One region of the Halomonas sp. KO116 genome, then DNA from elsewhere that is predicted to be linked to it. Evidence: predicted binding sites of a transcription regulator. Region 1 holds the regulator's gene; the other holds the start of a gene.
What was found. Region 1 encodes LexA, which represses DNA repair genes until DNA is damaged. Its sites were predicted from a motif close to TACTGTNTANNTANACAGTA; they were not measured.
Positions count from the first base shown of each region.

Region 2: a site for LexA is predicted at 2,441-2,460, ahead of recN (DNA repair protein RecN). Genes of this name have one in related genera too.

Region 1 is NZ_CP011052.1:2,157,787-2,167,129, reverse strand. It holds gene KO116_RS10070 (hypoxanthine-guanine phosphoribosyltransferase) at 1-189, opposite strand, end outside; gene nagZ (beta-N-acetylhexosaminidase) at 238-1,269, opposite strand; gene KO116_RS10060 (L,D-transpeptidase) at 1,334-1,870, opposite strand; gene KO116_RS10055 (TetR/AcrR family transcriptional regulator) at 1,848-2,525, opposite strand; gene lexA (transcriptional repressor LexA) at 2,794-3,474, shown strand; gene KO116_RS10045 (energy-coupling factor ABC transporter permease) at 3,484-4,155, opposite strand; gene purU (formyltetrahydrofolate deformylase) at 4,180-5,034, opposite strand; gene KO116_RS10035 (ribonuclease J) at 5,265-6,875, shown strand; gene moaE (molybdopterin synthase catalytic subunit MoaE) at 6,912-7,328, opposite strand; gene moaC (cyclic pyranopterin monophosphate synthase MoaC) at 7,370-8,167, opposite strand; gene mobB (molybdopterin-guanine dinucleotide biosynthesis protein B) at 8,173-8,736, opposite strand; gene KO116_RS10015 (uracil-xanthine permease family protein) at 8,795-9,343, opposite strand, start outside.
Region 2 is NZ_CP011052.1:4,354,140-4,363,482, reverse strand. It holds gene bamE (outer membrane protein assembly factor BamE) at 1-53, opposite strand, end outside; gene fur (ferric iron uptake transcriptional regulator) at 126-578, shown strand; gene recN (DNA repair protein RecN) at 720-2,393, opposite strand; gene grpE (nucleotide exchange factor GrpE) at 2,620-3,261, shown strand; gene dnaK (molecular chaperone DnaK) at 3,420-5,354, shown strand; gene dnaJ (molecular chaperone DnaJ) at 5,475-6,620, shown strand; gene KO116_RS19920 (DMT family transporter) at 6,709-7,608, shown strand; gene KO116_RS19915 (DUF2218 domain-containing protein) at 7,794-8,075, shown strand; gene dapB (4-hydroxy-tetrahydrodipicolinate reductase) at 8,178-8,984, shown strand.

The DNA.
Region 1 (9,343 bases):
GGTGATTAAGCCGCCATTCATAACGCAGTAAAAGACCGGAAGTTTGTCGCCTAAATCTCGCGTGATCGCTTCCGCCATACGATCAAGTGCCCGCTCTACCTCTTGCTGAGAAATAAGGCAGTCGGCGTTATCCATCAATTCACGCATTGAGTCCAATGACTCTAAGGCTTCTTTATCCAACTTTGACATCTAAACTCCAGGCGGGTTAAAAGCTTCAATTACATCAGTCGTGTGAATTTACACAGCATTGGGTTTCGGTTTATCAGCCAATGCTTCCAACTTAGCGTGGGTACGACGCCATCTGCCCAACGCACTTAGGGCATCGATATCAGGCCGTGCACGGCTGTAGCGCAGTTTGGCGGGACGTTTGGTTTCAATACCCCGGCAGGCTTCAATCACCTCAAGTGCCGCGGCGCGATCATTGCATACCAGCAACATATCGCAACCAGCCGCTAGTGCTGCCTGGGCTCGCTGTTTGGGCCCACCCGCCTCGTGGGCGCCCGCCATACTTAAATCATCAGAAAAGATGCAGCCTTTGAAGCCCAACGATTCACGCAGCATGCCCAACCAATGAGGGGAAAACCCGGCAGGACGCGTATCGAAAGCACTGTAAATCACATGCGCAGGCATTACACCGTCTAACGGCGCGGCCAAATGGGCAAAGGGCACCAGGTCACGTTGTTTAATCACTTCTAGCGGGCGGTCATCCACCGGCAGCGCAACGTGAGAGTCTGCCGCAACTCCGCCGTGACCGGGGAAGTGCTTCCCGACAGCGGCCATACCAGCCTCATGGAGCCCTTGAATAAAGGCGCTGCCGAGCTGCGCCACATGCTGGGGATCGCGGCTAAAACTTCGGTCTCCAATAACACTTGAGACACCGCTTTCGACATCCAGTACCGGAGCAAAGCTAAGATCCAAACCGCAGGCGGCCATTTCCATGCCCAATAGCCAGCCAGCATCTTTTGCGAGCGCAAGACCATCATCGGGGTTGGCGCTATAACACTCACCAATGCGAGCCATGGCAGGAAGACGCGTCATCCCTTCTTTAATACGCTGAACGCGGCCACCCTCTTGATCAACGGCAAGCAATAAGTCCGCACGCACACGTCGAATATCGCTGCAGAGCTGGCGTACTTGGTAGCCGTTCTCGACATTGCGGGCAAACAGAATAACGCCCCCTACCACCGGTTCTAGCAGCAAGCGCTTTTCTGCGGCCGTTAATTTCGGGCCTTCAAGGTCGAGCATGACCGGGCCTAACGGTTGAGTCATCGTGATAGGTCCATTAAAAAAGAGGCGGTGATTCTAGACGATCGTCTAGCGGTGTCAAAACAGATTAGTCAAACGACTGACGACCGCCGTGCAGCCAAACGGGGGTTCCTGGTAACGCTAACGAAAAGATATAGAGCAAATCACTATTGCGTAAACGAATACAGCCGTGGGATGCAGCAACCCCCATGGGCTGGTCAGGGGGCGTGCCATGAAGATAAATATAGCGACGCTGTGAATCGACCTGACCACCACGGTTCACGCCTTTTTCTAATCCGCATAACCACAGGATGCGGGTCAAAATCCAATCCCGCTTCGGATATGCTTCAGCTAGCGCAGGAGAGAATGCCTCCCCCGTCCAGCGACGACCCCGAAATACCGCATTATCAGGCATCCCGTTGCCGATCGCGGCTCTTATATAGTGCCAACCATGGGGTGTTTTGCCACTGCCGTTGTGCTCACCAACGCCCGCGAGGCCAGACGATATCTCACACTCATACAGCACCTTCGGCCCTCGCCAACAGCGTAGCTGCTGCTGTGTGGTATCGATTTCCAACCAGATGTCCTCTACAGGGGGAAGCTCAGCGAGCTTGGGCGTTCGCATATTTTCCTTCTTCAAGTGCTGGGGGCAACGGTGCATTCATGGCAGCCACCACTACTGGGCGCAACCGCCTAACCAAATCCCGCACGGTGACCTGCTCTTGATAATCCTTTTCAGCGATATCGCGCAGTGCATCAAGGCCTGAAAGCGTAAAAATCACCGTACCAAGCATAAAGTGTAGCCGCCAAAAGCGTTCCGCGTCAGGCAAGTCGGGCGTGGCTTGACGCACTAACTCGGTGAAGCGGGTAAACACATCACCATACTCTTGCTGAATATGACGCCTAAGATGCCCCTGCGCTTGGCTATAGGCAAGGCCCAGCAAGCGCATAAACACCTTTAAACTGTTGCGCTCGGCAGGCACAGCCAGCACGGTGGTCGCCATGGTTTCGAGTAGCGTTTCCAACGGAATAACGCGCCCTGCATGCTGGGCTTCAAGTTCATCAAGCGCAGTATGAAAACGCTGGGTGAACGGGTCCAGATAGCGTGAAAACACGGCCTGAATTAAGGCTTTTTTGGAACCAAAATGGTAATTCACCGCCGCTAAATTGACGCGCGCTTTGCTAGTGATGTTGCGCAGCGATGTTTCAGCAAAACCTCGCTCAGCAAACAGCACTTCCGCGGTGTCGAGTATTCGAGTTACCGTATCAGATTGAGCCATGCCGCTCTCCGGGGAAACGAGTGTTTAAAACATAGCAAAATACTATGCCATATCGCTGGTGGGCTCAACGCTTGATTTTCTGATGAAATATGGCTGTCTATATGAGTAGAAGCTTAGTTTAAAACGATTAGGAAAAATTCGGGGCCTTTCTAGAGAGGGGGTTGACAAGACATGTACTGGACAGAGGAACATACTGTATACTTAACCACTTACCGATTAAGTCGACATTTAATTTGTTACTGTCTATTCACTATTTTTGGAGTCTGGTATGTCGCGTCCGCTAACCGCTCGCCAACAGCACGTATTTGATTTTATTGTTAAGACCATGGGCGAATTTGGCTACCCTCCGACCCGTGCTGAAATTGCGAAAGCACTGGGGTTCCGCTCACCTAACGCCGCGGAAGAGCACCTGCGCGCACTTGAGCGTAAAGGCGCTATTCGCATTATTCGCAATACGTCACGCGGTATTCGACTACCCAATCAAGAGCCCCAGGAATTAGTAGACAGCACCGCAAGCGCGTTACCCGCTGCCAATATTGAAGCCTCGCCTGCTGGCCTGCCGGTGATTGGCGAAGTAGCCGCCGGGAGCCCTATCCTAGCGGCTGAGCATATTGACCGTTACTGCCCTTTGCCAGCCGAGTACTTCACTCCTAAAGCCGATTATCTGCTGCGTGTGCGGGGCCTTTCGATGAAGGATATTGGTATTTTAGAAGGTGATTTATTGGCAGTTCACCGTACCGAGCGGGTGCGCGATGGCCAGATTGTCGTTGCGCGCCTGGATGATGAAGTAACCGTTAAGCGCTTCAAACGTCAGGGCCACCAAGTAACGCTATTTGCGGAAAATGCAGACTTTGCGCCGATTGAAATCGATCTGCGTTCACAGTCACTCGACATCGAAGGTGTCGGCGTTGGCGTCATTCGTGGCGGTAATGGCCAAGCACTGGGCTAACCACCGTCATTACTGCATGTCGATATAGCGGTGGTCATTAAAGGTGGCCACCCAGTTAGGATGATAGACCAGCAGAATACTCAGCAGCATCCCGGTAATAAACGCCTCTGAAGGCATTAGTAGAGGTAAGAAGCGTGCATACTCCTGGGCAAGATAGATAGCGTTAGGATCTGTGCCTGCCATGATAATCAGCAGCACGGCAGCCACCCCTGCCCCTAATGTTGCCAACGCAGCCCCAAAAAACCCGCAGGCAAATAAAAACACCATCAGGTTATCCGGCAGGCGGCGATCTACCAGCCGCCACACTGTGCCAATAATGGCAGCCGGAACAATGCCCGTTACCAGTACATTTGCCCCCAGCAGCGTCCACTCATTGCGGCCGATAACTACCATTGCCACATTAATGAGCACATTGCTGATCAGCGCTAATGGCGCTTTAAACACGAGTGTCATCAATACCGTAAAGACGAGATGCAGCGTTAGCCAGTCGACCGCCTGAGCGCGTAGCTGCCACATCAGCGCCACTGCCAGCGTTGCGCCTAACCAACGGTGCTGAAGAGCAGCGTCTTCCAGTAGCACTTGCCAGGGCCGCCGCCAAAGAGCCCACACCACTACGCCTAACGAGAGTAGCGAGGTGAATATCAGCGCCCAGGGCGCCAGTACACTTTGTGCGAACGACATAGCGGCTTCTCACATTATCGAGCGTTAGCTAAACACCACGGTCTTGTTGCCATGCACTAAAACCCGATCCTCAAGATGCCAGCGTAAACCGCGTGCGAGAACGGCTTTTTCCACATCACGCCCAAAGCGGACTAAATCGGTTGGGGTATGGCAGTGGCTAACGCGATGAATATCCTGTTCGATAATCGGGCCCGCGTCGAGTTCCTCGGTAACATAGTGGCAGGTGGCGCCAATCAGCTTCACTCCGCGCTGATATGCCTGGTGGTAGGGCTTCGCCCCAGCGAAAGAGGGTAAAAAACTGTGATGAATATTAATCACCCGCCCTGCATAGCGGGCGCACAGGTCAGGCGGCAGAATTTGCATATAACGCGCCAGCACGACGCAATCAGCACGTGCACTATCGATTTCTGCTTGCACCTTGGCAAATGACACTTGCTTGTTATCGGGGTCGACTGGCACATAGTGATAAGGAATGCCGTACCATTCGGTCAATGAACGCATATCGTCATGATTGGAAATGACGCCAACAATATCGCAATCCAACTCACCCGCCTGCCAGCGATAAAGCAAATCTACCAAGCAGTGTGACTCTCTAGAGACCATCAATACCACCCGGCGGCGCTGCTGTGTATCCACCAATGACCACTGCATATCGAATTCGATTGCCACCGGCTCGAACGCTGCACGTAGCGCTTCTACCGACATCCCCACTGAATCCGCCAAGATTTCGTAACGCATAAAAAAACAGCCCGTTTCTAAATCAGAGTGCTGGCTGGCTTCAGTGATAGACCCCCCTTGCTTAGCAATAAAGCTCGATACTCGGGCCACAATACCTACCCGATCAGGGCAGGACACAACTAAACGATAATAATGGGACATGTGAGCGACTCTTGACCTATTTCTAAGGTAATTATGACAAACCAACGGCTTAGGTTGCATAGTGTATCGGAAGGCCAAGGATGATTGTTAGCCGCCCCTGCCTTCCCGTATAGTTGAGTCACTACTTTTTAGGCTTTTCATAACTGATGCACTCTTCACGCGTTCAAATTCGTCCCCGTCGTCGTCCTCCGCTGCGCATGTTGCCGCTGGGGGGATGCGGTGAGATTGGCATGAATCTAACGCTCTACGGCTACGATGATCACTGGATTGTCGTCGACTGCGGCATGATGATTCGCCAGGATTTCCCCAACTCACCGCTACAAGTGCCTAATCTTGATACACCAAAATCATTAGGGATAGTCCCGAAAGCACTATTTGTTACCCACGGCCATGAAGACCACATTGGCGCCGTCGCTTGGCTCTGGCCGATGTGGAATTGTCCTATTTATGCCACGCCATTAGCCGCAGGGCTGTTACGCCTTAAATTTGCTGAACATCAACTTAGCAGCGCTGCGATTCATGTCATCGAACCAGGTGAGGCACTTGAAAGCGGGCCGTTTACGCTGCGCTACTTGTCGTTGACGCATTCAATACCCGAAAGCTGTGCCATTATGATGATGGCTGGTGGTTATCGCGTTTTACATACTGGTGACTGGAAACTTGATCCTGAGCCGCTTATCGGTTCACCGGTAAGCGCGGCGCAGTTTAGAGCGCTGGCCCCGGTCGATTTAGTGGTCGGCGATTCCACCAATGCCCCCATGCCAGGCCACTCCGGCAGCGAAGGTGATGTGGCAAGAGCATTGGTAAAAGCCCTCGCCAACTGCCAGGGCCGTGTGGTGGTATCTTGCTTTGCCAGTAACCTTGCGCGGGTATTAGCTATCGGGCGCGCAGCGCATCAGTGTGGCCGTCGCATCAGCTTAATGGGGCGCTCAATGGAGCGAATGGTTAGCGTTGCGCGTGGGCTTGGCTATATGGATGACTTACCGCCGCTGGTACCCAATCACGATCTGGGTTATCTCCCCCCGGATGAAGTGGTCATTATCGCCACCGGCAGCCAGGGTGAGGCCCGTGCCGCGCTTCAGCGTCTTGCTCAGGGCCGCCACCCCTTTGTGGATCTTCAGACCGGCGATAATGTTATCTTCTCGGCTAAAGCCATTCCAGGCAACGAACGCCCTATTGAACAGCTAAAAAAACGTTTAGCGCAGTTAGGTGTTCGTATTTACGACGAAATCAACCATCCCGAGTTACATGCTACTGGGCACCCCGCTCACGATGAGTTAATCAAACTCTATCAATGGGTTAAGCCGAAGCACCTGATGCCTGTCCACGGCGAAGCAAGGCATCAGCAGGCGCATCAGGCAATTGCCCGTCAATTAGGGATCAGTGCGCCGTTGTCGCCAGTTAATGGCGATTTAATAAGCTTTGATAACCAAGGGCTGCGCTGCGAGGCACGCTATCCCCAGCCGCCCTGCATCGTCAGCCAAAACAGCGTGGTTCCTCACCCAGGGTTGGAAGTAAAAGACGCCGGTACGGCACGTCGTGGCAGTTTGTACCTAGCACTGCCGGTGACCGCGACTGATACGGGCTGGGTGCGCATTGGACGTTTGATGCTGGATGCGACGGGTGCCAGCCCGCTGGATGAAGATAGCTTTAGTGATTGGCTGGATGATCAGCTTGATGAGATTGCCGCCGACACACTGGCCGACCTTCGCCAAGCATTGCAGCCTCGCTTGGTACACTGGCTGGCGGAGCATATGCAGCACCTGCCCGATGTGCATCTTCAGATTATGGCCGCCGAAATGCCAGAAGCCCTTACCTTGGAAAATGCTGCCAATCGTTAGTGGTGCATCATTGCGGAGTAGCAAGACGTGGCAAACTCACTCCCAGCGTGCCGCGTCTTGTTGGTCAGAGTGGCGTTCTTTGACCCAATATTCTCCCCGAGTGGAGTGCTCTTTCTTCCAAAAAGGCGCCTGGGTTTTTAAAAAATCCATAATAAAATCGCAGGCTTCAAATGCCTCTCGGCGGTGAGCACTAGCTACAAGCACCCGCACGATGGGGTCGCCAGGGCCCAGATAACCAACGCGATGAATTATCCGCACCGCTTGTAGCGACCAACGCTGCCACGCCTGCTCGCCAATCTCCGTTAGCGTGCGCTCGGTCATACCGGGGTAATGCTCCAGTGTTAACCCCGTAACATCGGGCGTCTCGTTGAAATCACGCACCAGTCCGGTAAAGCTCACCACCGCGCCAATATCGCTGCGCCCGACTAATGCATCGCTATAGCCGTAGTCCATCGAGAATGGCGCTGCTTGAACCGCTACTTTAATATCCAACGTTAACCCCCTGTGACCGGTGGGAAAAACGCCACTTCGTCATCATCGGTCACTAGCGCATCATCGTTTGCCATTACCTGATTAATGGCACATAACGTGCGCTGATCAGTAAGCAGTTTAAACCGATCATCGCGCTCGGCCAGCGCTGCCTTTAAACCACTGATATCGCGGCTAGCAAGCTGGTCCAGCCCAACAGTCGCCTCGCTTTCTCCTACCCGCTCGCGCAGTTCAGCCAGAAATTTAACCCGCACGCAGGGGGAAGGACAGCGCTCACCCAGGCTTACTTCTCCTGAGGTGCCTTCGCCCGTCACGATAGGCGACTGCCTATTCACACGCTGATAATCCCCGCGTTGGCCGCCCTGCTTGCTGTCGAGCTGGATCGCTTCAATATGCATGCCCTTATCGACCGCTTTGCACATATCGTAGAGGGTTAAGCAGGCGACTGAAACGGCTGTAAGCGCCTCCATCTCAACACCGGTGCGACCATTTAAACGACACAGCGACGTTACATGCACACAGGACTCGGCCATGTCGATCTCGAATTCAACCGACACCTTTGATAGCGCCAATGCATGGCAGAGTGGAATCAATTCATGAGTGCGTTTTGCAGCCTGAATGCCCGCGATACGGGCGGTGGCGAGGACATCTCCTTTCGGCAATCCCCCTTCGGTGAGCAATGTCAGCGTTTCAGGCAGCATTACAATGCGCCCCGAGGCGACGGCTTCGCGGCGCGTTTCTTGTTTATCGCCGACATCCACCATGTTGGCTTCGCCCCGGGTATTGAGGTGGGTTAGATGCATGCTGGTCACCTTTCCTTTTTTGAAGCCACAGTTTGGTTTTTTGCGTTTATCCAGGTCACTATCCAGCGCGCGATTGCGTCGCTGTCATCAAGATTTAACTGCGCTACGCAAGAAGTTAAATCAATTGGCGATGGCGCGCTTAATGCAACCGCCTCGACCCATGGGTCGGTCAAAATTGCCGAGTCCCCTACGCCATCGCGATAAAGCACCAGCTTAGGGATCGGCCAAGCTTTAAAGCCTTCGACAATCACTAGGTCGGGATGGTGCGGCACCATCATGGTTATTAAGCTGGCTAAATCGGGTTCTTCCTGGTCGGGCGTTTCCTGCATCAGCGCAAATCGTTGCCGTGAAGCGACTAGAACAGGGGCCGCGCCCGCACTACGCAGTTTATAGCTATCCTTTCCAGGCTGGTCGACTTCAAACGAGTGATGAGCATGCTTAATCACGGCTACTTTCAAACCATACGCAGCTAATAGAGGCAGCAGCTTCTCTAACAGTGTCGTTTTGCCGGTACCGCTCCAGGCAGCAATCCCTAGAATGGGGAAGGATGCGGTTAGTTCGTTACTCATACAGCCTACCCCCCTACTTGCCATTCATACGATGCTTACAGCGTTAAAGTGGATGACTTTACTCGCCCTCTTGCGCCTTGGGTAATAGCCAGTTCAACGCAATACCTACCAGTGCAGCCAAGCTCACGCCTTGCAGGGTAAATTGACCGCTCCCGAACTGCATACCACCTATTCCGAATACCAGTATGAGCGAGACCACTACTAAGTTGCGAGGTGCCGTCAGCGACTGCCCTGCTCGCACTAGCGTGTTCATACCAACGACCGCAATAGAACCAAACAGCAATGTCATAATCCCCCCCATGACCGGGCCGGGTATAGTCTGCAGCAGCGCACCAAGCTTAGACACAAACGCCAGCACAATGGCAAAAATCGCAGCAACAATCATGTACTTGGGGTTAAATGCCCGAGTCAGCGTTACCGCCCCCGTGACTTCCGAGTAGGTTGTATTCGGGGGGCCGCCAAATAGCGCTGCCACACTGGTCGCCAACCCATCGCCTAACAGGGTGCGATGCAGGCCGGGTTTTTCCAAATAGTTTTTGCGGGTCACTGAGCCAATAGCAACCATGTCACCAATGTGCTCTACCGTCGGGGCGATAGCGACCGGGAT
Region 2 (9,343 bases), 2.2 Mb from region 1:
CTAACAACGGTAAGGGCAACGGAAAGCGTGATGATTCGAGTCAATTTTTGCATTTGGGCCTATTCTTCACTATCGTGGTTTCGGTTGATCATACCCGACCTAACCTGTTACTGCGAAGAGCGACCATGGCCGATCAGAACCATGAATTGCGCAAAGCCGGTCTAAAAGTGACCCTGCCGCGCGTCAAGATACTTCAAATTCTCGAAAATGTTTCGGGTCAGCACCACCTTAGCGCGGAAGAAGTGTACAAAACACTGATTGATGCGGGCGAAGATGTTGGCCTAGCGACTGTGTACCGCGTACTGACTCAATTTGAGTCGGCGGGCTTGGTTATTCGTCATAACTTTGACGGTGGCCACGCAGTATTTGAGATGACCCAAGAGGATCACCATGATCATATGGTGTGCCTGGAAAGCGGTGAGATCATTGAGTTCGTTGATGAAATCATTGAGCGTCGTCAGCAAGAAATTGCTGAAGAGCATGGCTATGAGTTAGTGGATCATGCGCTAGTGCTTTATGTCCGTCCGCGTGGTTCCGATGTCACGCGTCAAGACAGCGGGCCAACGAATAAGAAATAACCTACGTGAATAGACAATATTCACGGCTTGGGAAGATGAACGCCCTTGATGTACTTGGCATAATTCGAGATAAAGCGAATTTGCCAAGTCATCAAGGGCGTTTTGTTTTACTGCGCAAAGCGTCTTAAAGCTTCCCCCGGCTCAGTGCGGCGGGCGCTGGCTTGCATGCAGCATTTCCCGGGCATGGGCGAGGGTTTGGTCGGAAAGCGTCACGCCGCCCAGCATGCGTGCCAGTTCGCTGATGCGGCCCTGCTCGTCGAGCAGCGCCATCTGAGTCAGCGTGGTGTCGCGCTTCGCCTGTTTCTCGATATGCAGGTGCTGGTGCGCCTGGGCCGCCACTTGCGGTAGGTGAGTCACCGTCATTACCTGGCCATTTTCACCTAGCTTGCGCAGCAGTTGGCCAACGATCTCTGCGGTGGCGCCCGAGATACCTACGTCCACTTCATCAAACACTAGGCTAGGCACCGTTGAGTGCGTCGCCGCGACCACTTGAATCGCCAAGCTAATCCGCGATAGTTCGCCGCCGGAGGCTACTTTGGTCAATGGCCGCGCGGGCTGGCCGGGGTTGGCGCTGATCAAAAATTGCACGCGATCCAAGCCTTCCGGAGAGGGTGCTTCTTTCGCAGTGACCTCTACTTCAAAGCGGGCTTTGCCCATGGCCAAAAAGCCCAGCTGTTGCTGTACTTCTTTGCCTAAACGAAGCGCGGCTTTTTGACGGCTTTCGCTGAGTTTTTTCGCTTCTTGGCGGTAGCTTTCGCGTAGTTCAACGACCCGCGCACTGAGCGCCTCCAGGTCATTGCCACCCTCTTCTAATTGCGCGACTTCCCGCTGAAGATCGGCATGCAAGGCGCATAGTTCTTCAGGGGCAACATGATGCTTACGCGCAATCCGATGAACATCGGTCATCCGCTCTTCCACCCAGGCAAGACGCTCAGGGTCTAATTCAGTGGTGCTGGCGAGTCGGTTGAGCTCGCTGGAGGCCTCTTCCACTTGAATGCGCGCATCGCTCAACATGGACAGCGTGTTCGCCAGCATGCCTTTATCGCTACCTGGCAAGGCGCTTAGATGGGCGAAGGCCTGGTTGAGTAATGAGAGCGCGCCGCCTTCATCGCTGGCGCAGCAGTCTGCGGCAAACTGCGTTTCGCGCAGTGTCTCTTCCGCATGGGCGAGGGTATGCTGCTCCTCTTCTAGCGTGGCTAATTCGCCCTCCGCTAACGCAAGTTGATCCAGCTCTTCAACCTGATAACGCAGTAACTGCCGTTTAGCCTCTACTTCACTGCCTTCTTCACTCAGCCTCTTCAATTGGCGGCGCGCAGTGCGCCACTCACGGAAGGTTTCGGCTAATTGAGTGGTGGCGTTACTTAATCCTGCGTAATCATCTAGCAGCGCTAGATGGGTCTCTTCACGCATTAAGGCGTGATGCGCATGCTGACCATGAATTTGAATCAACTGCTCGCCGAGGGATTTGAGGTCTGAAATAGTCGCGGGGTGGCCGTTGATCCACGCTTTGGAGCGGCCATTAGCGGTGACCACTCGGCGCAGCAAGCACTCCTCGGTCGGCAGCTCCCGGGCCGTTAGCCACTCAATGGCGGCAGGCAGGTGCTGAATATCGAATCGTGCGGAGAGGTCCGTGCGCTCGCGGCCGTGGCGCACGCTACCGGCGTCGGCACGCTCGCCCAGGCAGAGCCCAAGAGCGCCTAACAGAATCGATTTGCCCGCGCCGGTCTCCCCGGTAATCGCAGTCATACCGCCGGTTAGGTCGAGTTCCAAGTGATCGACAATGGCGAAATCTTGAATAGCTAGCTGAGTAAGCATGGCGCCTCCTGAGGCGGTACAGCACTGAAGCTGGATACTTATCCAATAGTTGTTGATTTATACAGTAGTTAATAACTCACTTCAATGCACCTCTTGAGATGGCATTTATGGCCCCCATATAGCCAACATCGTTAGTTAAAGCTAGCTAGTTAAAGCGAAGGATTTGAAGGCTTACTTCTATGCGCGTCGCCCTAGATGGCAGCGCCCTACTTTTTAGGAGCACAACATGGCGAAAGAACCGCAAACACCAATGGATGATGAGCTGGCCCGCCACGAGCAAGAAGCGGATGGCGCCGAGCAGGCGGCGGAGCAAGCCGCTGAAGAGCGCTTGATGGAGGGCGAGCTGGAAGGGTTGATCAATGACGAAGAGCCGTTAGAAGGCAACGTCGATAACCCCGAAGCGGAAATGCTGGCAGCCCAAGTGGGCGAGTTAGAACAGAGCTTGGCCGACGCTAAAGATCAAGCCCTGCGAGCCGCCGCGGAAGCACAAAACGTCCGCCGTCGTGCAGAGCAAGAAGCCGAAAAAGCGCGCAAGTTTGCGCTTGAAAAATTTGTTAAGGAGCTGCTGCCGGTCGTTGATAGTCTGGAAAAAGCGCTAGAGACCATGGAAGAGGGTGCCTCGGACGTTCATCGTGAAGGCGTTTCCATGACCTTGAAGATGCAGCTGGATGTGCTCAATAAATTCGGCGTAGAAAGCATTGAGCCACATGGTGAGCCCTTCGACCCTCAAGTTCACGAGGCCATGACCATGGTGCCTAACCCGGATCTTGATCCCAACACCGTGATGGACGTTATGCAGAAAGGCTATTTGCTCAACGGACGTTTAGTGCGCCCGGCCATGGTCGTCGTCAGTAAAAAAGCCGATTAAGCCACTGGCAGCACAGAGTTTGAAAAAAGTGTGTGAAAAAAAGCCCTTGAAATGTCAGCTGCGGCCCCCAAATAAAGGGCAACCCCGCGGGGAAACCCGCAGACAAGCTTAAAAAGCTAAATTTTCAGTTTTGTAACAACCGAATTCGAGGTATCGCTATGGGACGTATAATTGGTATCGACCTGGGCACCACTAACTCTTGTGTGGCCGTGCTTGATGGTGACAGCGCTAAAGTCATTGAAAACGCCGAAGGCGGCCGTACGACGCCTTCTATCATCGCTTATACCGATGATGGCGAAACGCTGGTCGGCCAGGCGGCTAAACGCCAAGCGGTAACGAACCCAGAAAACACCCTGTACGCCATCAAGCGTCTGATTGGCCGTCGTTTTAAAGATGACGTTGTTCAGAAAGACATCAAGATGGTGCCGTACAAAATCACCGAAGCCGACAATGGCGACGCTTGGGTTGAAGTAAAAGGCAAAAAAATGGCACCGCCGCAGGTAAGCGCGGAAGTGCTGAAGAAAATGAAGAAAACCGCCGAAGACTACTTGGGCGAGACGGTCACTGAAGCCGTTATCACCGTGCCGGCCTACTTCAACGACAGCCAGCGTCAGGCCACGAAAGATGCCGGTCGCATCGCAGGTCTAGACGTTAAGCGCATCATCAACGAACCAACCGCTGCCGCACTGGCCTACGGTATGGACAAATCGCGCGGCGACAAGACCATCGCGGTATATGACCTGGGTGGCGGTACCTTCGATATCTCAATTATCGAAATTGCTGACGTTGACGGCGAAACTCAGTTTGAAGTATTGGCCACTAACGGCGACACCTTCCTGGGCGGCGAAGATTTCGATTTGGCGCTGATCAACTACCTGGTAGACCAGTTCAAGTCTGATAGTGGTATTGATCTGTCTGGCGACAACCTCGCTATGCAGCGTCTGAAAGAAGCCGCTGAAAAAGCCAAAATTGAGCTCTCTAGCGCCCAGCAGACCGATGTGAACCTGCCTTACATCACTGCCGACAACACTGGCCCGAAGCACCTTAACGTTAAGGTGACACGCGCCAAGCTGGAGTCGCTGGTAGAAGAGCTGGTTCAGCGCTCGCTCGAGCCGTGCAAAATGGCCCTGAAAGATGCAGGCCTATCTGCTTCTGAAATTGACGAAGTGATCCTGGTCGGTGGCCAGACACGTATGCCGATGGTTCAGAAGAAAGCGGCTGACTTCTTCGGTAAAGAAGCACGTAAAGACGTTAACCCGGACGAAGCGGTTGCCGTTGGTGCAGCGATTCAGGGCGGCGTACTGGGCGGCGACGTTAAAGACGTTCTGCTGCTCGACGTTACTCCGCTAACCCTGGGTATCGAAACCTTGGGTGGCGTGATGACGCCGCTGATCGACAAGAACACCACCATCCCGACCAAGAAGACACAAACCTTCTCAACGGCGGATGACAACCAGACGGCCGTGACCATTCACGCCGTTCAGGGCGAGCGTAAGCAAGTGTCGCAGAATAAGTCGCTGGGTCGTTTTGATCTTGCTGACATTCCGCCTGCACCGCGCGGCGTGCCGCAGATCGAAGTCGCCTTCGACCTGGATGCCAACGGTATTCTGAACGTATCGGCGAAAGACAAGGCCACTGGCAAAGAGCAGTCGATTGTCATCAAGGCGTCTAGCGGCCTGTCCGAGGAAGAAGTCGAGCAGATGGTGCGCGATGCCGAAGCTCACGCCGAAGAAGATAAGAAGTTCGAAGAGCTGGTGCAGCTGCGCAACCAAGCTGACGGCATGATTCACGCCACGCGCAAAACGGTGGAAGAGGCTGGTGACAAAGCCACTGACGACGAGAAGCAGGCGATTGAGACGGCCATCAGCGAGCTGGAAGAAGCAGTTAAAGGTGATGACGTCGATAACATTCAGAAGAAACTGGATGCATTGACCGAAGCCTCTGGCCAGCTAGCCCAGAAGATGTACGCCGAGCAGGCAGAAGCGGCTCAGCAAGAGGGCGGCGAAGGTGCCGAAAGCACGGGTTCCAAGCCGGAAGATGACGTGGTTGACGCCGAGTACGAAGAAGTCAACGACGATCAGAAAAAGCAGTAATAACCTCTTTCTGCCAAGGAAAGCGGTGACGCGGGAGCTTACTCCCGCGTTGCTGTTTCCGCAGCCAAGACGCACGAGAGTTTCTGTTAAGTGCGTAGCTAACCAGGAGGCGTAGGGCCTATGTCCAAACGCGATTATTACGAAGTCCTGGGTGTCGAAAAAGGGGCCGATCAGAAAGAGATCAAGAAGGCCTATCGCCGTCTGGCGCAAAAATTCCACCCTGATCGAAACCCGGACGATAACACCTCAGCGGAAAAATTCCGCGAAGTGTCCGAAGCCTATGAAGTGCTTAGCGACGGCGAAAAGCGCGCAGCTTATGACCAGTTCGGCCATGCAGGCGTTGATGGCCAAGGCGGCGGTGGTTTCGGCGGAGGCGCAGGCGCTGGCGATTTCAGCGATATTTTCGGTGATGTGTTTGGCGATATTTTTGGCGGAGGCGGTGGTCGGCGTCGTGGGCCTAACGCCCCGGCACGGGGCTCCGACCTGCGCTATAACCTAGAGCTGGATCTGGAAAACGCCGTTTCAGGCACCACAGTCGATATCCGCGTACCTCGGCATATCGAGTGTGACCGCTGCGATGGCGGTGGCGCCGAGCCAGGTTCTTCTAAAGAGACCTGCCCGACCTGTCACGGTCACGGTCAAGTGCGCATGCAGCAAGGCTTCTTCGCCGTGCAGCAAACGTGCCCCACCTGTCATGGCTCTGGTCAGCACATCAAAGTGCCGTGCCATAAGTGTAATGGTGAAGGTCGCGTACGCGAGACACGCACGCTTTCCGTCAAGATCCCGCCCGGCGTGGATACCGGCGACCGCATTCGCTTGAATGGCGAAGGTGAGAGCGGGGTTAACGGTGGCCCGCCTGGGGATCTGTACGTACAGGTCGCCATCAAGCCGCACCATATCTTCCAGCGTGATGGTAAGCACCTGCAGTGTGAAGTGCCGATCAACTTTGTTGACGCAGCCCTAGGTGGGGAGCTTGAAGTGCCCACGTTAGATGGCCGCGTGAAGCTGAAGATTCCGCCGGAAACCCAAACCGGCAGGCTGTTCCGCCTACGCGGTAAAGGCGTGAAGCCAGTGCGCGGTGGCATGCCCGGCGACTTGCTATGCAAGGTAGTGGTCGAGACACCAGTCAAGCTTAACGACGAGCAGCGCGACTTACTGCGCCAGCTGCAAGAGAGCTTCGACGGCAGCAACAGCCACAGCCACTCACCGAAGAAAACCGGCTTCTTCGACAGCGTGAAAAGCTTCTTTGAAGATATGAAGCCGTAAGTCTGAGATAATGGTTAGCAGTTAGTTGTTTGGTTCAAAAACCCCCGGTTCGCCGGGGGTTTTTGCTGTTTAGGGGGTGCTGCGCGCAATGGATAACCTTCAGGAAAGGCCCACAAAGGGCATCTTGCTCCGGGTGCTCTCAGGCGCTCTGTTCACTGGCATGCTGGTGTGCATTAAAGCCGTGAGCGACGCAGTGCCGGTGGGGCAGTCGGTATTTTTTCGCTCATTGTTTGCGCTGCTGCCTATCGTGATTTTTCTGTTGCTGCGGCGGGAGTTTCCCCAGGGGTTGGCTACGCGGCGCCCCTTGGGGCATGCGTTGCGCTCGGGGATGGGGGCGGCGGCGATGTTTGCCTCCTTTGCGGCGGTGGCGCTGCTACCCGTTGCTGAGGCGACACTATTAGCCCAGCTAACACCGGTATTTATGGCGATAGGTGGCATATTGCTGTTGGGGGAGCGTTTCTCGCTCTACCGCGCTGGCGGCATAATATTGGCGATTGCTGGAGTGGCAGTGCTGATCTTGCCTGGGCTCAATGCCAGTTCCAGCAATGGGCAAATAACCGGGTACGCGTTAGGGGCGCTGGGTGCGCTGTTAACCGCGGGGGCGCTACTGACCGTGAGGCGTATTTCGCGCACCGAGAGTGCTGCCTCCATCGCCTTCTACTTTATTGTGGTGGCAGCGCTGGCTGGGCTTGCCACGCTCCCGCTGGGCTGGGCCGCGCTCACACAGGCGGAGTTTGCCCTGTTGGTGCTCTCGGGCCTGTTTGGCGGTGCCGCCCACATCGCGATGACATTAGCGCTGCGCTACGCCGAGGCGTCGCGGTTGGCGCCTTTTGAATATATTGCCCTGGTGTGGCCTATGCTCGCCGACTGGGTGTTGTTTGGCATACCGGTCTCCAGCGGCTTCCTGCTAGCGCTACCGCTGATGTTAAGCGGGGTGGCGCTAGCGGCGATGGAAGGACGGCGGCTTAAATGGCTGCTTCGGCGTTAATTTGCGCCTGGTGCTTCGAGTTGGGTAAAGCAAGCAAGGCCACTGTGGTGTGGGAAAGGAGCCCATAAATGAAGTTTTATTACTACGTGAAAACGTGCTGTTCCAGCGGGGTATCATTCATTACTTGGCAGCGCTGGTCGCTTCGCTCTAGGCTAAGAGGTAGATAACTTCTTGGAGTCACTGCTATGCCGCTTTCCCGCGCTGAAATTGCTACGCCTTCTGCTGAACGCTTGATCAACCGTCTTTGTAAACATTGGGCGCACAAGCTGGAGGTGGAGCAAAGCGATCAGCAAGGTAAAATCTCGTTTGCCACGGGCACCTGCTTAATGCTCGCTGAGCCCGATAAATTGGTGGTCGCCATTGAAACGCTTGAGGAGGAGCATTTGGATGAGCTTGAAGGCGTGGTCGAGCGTCACTTAATTCGTATGGCAGGGGATGAAGAGCTGGCGATTGTTTGGGAGAACTAAGCTGAACCTTCATGGCAGCAAAGGAGAGCGTCTAATGCGCTGGTGCGTCTGCTATAATTGCGACACTTTTTATCTACCGGAACGCAGAGCGCAGGAGTTCGCATGACCCGAATTGCCATTGTAGGCGTGGCTGGCCGCATGGGCCGGACGTTGGTAAATGCTGTAGAGCAAGATGCTGAGGCGACGCTGGCTGGTGGAATTGTGGAGCCAGGCAGCTCCTTAGCGGGCGCTGACATTGGCGAGTTGGCGGGTGTCGGGAAGCGCGGCGTTGTTGCGGTCGATTCCCTGGCGTCGATTGTCGATGACTTTGATGTGCTGATCGACTTTACGGCTCCGCAGGTCACGCTGGGTAATCTGGCGTTCTGCGCCGAGCACGGTAAGCATATTGTGATTGGTACTACTGGCATGAGCAATGATGAGCTGGCCCAGCTTGATAGCTACCGCGATAAGGTGGCCATGGTGTTTGCGCCCAATATGAGCGTTGGGGTTAATCTGACGCTGAAGCTGCTCGAAACGGCTGCCAAAGCGCTCGGTGATGAAGGCTACGATATTGAAATAATCGAGTCTCACCATCGCCATAAGGTTGATGCACCTTCCGGTACCGCGATCAAAATGGGCGAAGTCATCGCCGATAGCCTGGGGCGTAACCTGAAAGAGCATGGCGTGTTCGAGCGGGTAGGGCAGTGCGGCCCACGCACGGATAAAGAGATTGGCTTTGCCACCGTGCGTGCAGGCGATATCGTGGGCGAGCACACGGTGATGTTTGCCACCGAAGGCGAGCGCATCGAAATCACCCATAAAGCCTCCAGCCGGATGACCTTTGCCAAAGGCGCAGTTCGCGCGGCACGTTGGGTCGCCGGCAAAGAGGTCGGCCGTTACGATATGCAGGATGTGTTGGGTTTGGATTAAGGAATGACTAATGCTAGAACTGCCCTGTCACTCAGGGGTAGTTTTAGGCCAGGAATTCCTGTAACATTTCAAAAATTTTGGCCGGGTGGCTTAGAAGCTCTGACTTACAGACCTTAGACGGCGCGCTTGTTGCGTTGGCCAGCCCAAAGCCTGTCCCGAGTCCGCTAGCCAGTTTTAGCTTGTGCCAGCGGCTCAGAAGGCATCGAACAACAAGCGGGATGAAACCGATTCTTTTTATCGGCTTCGTCCCGCTTTTTTACGGCCCTTGTTTTGATATTGAATGACTTTAATCGCGAGCGTCGTGGATTAATGAAGAAATTGCTGAGCCTGCGCCCTACAGGCTCCCACCAGCATGGGAG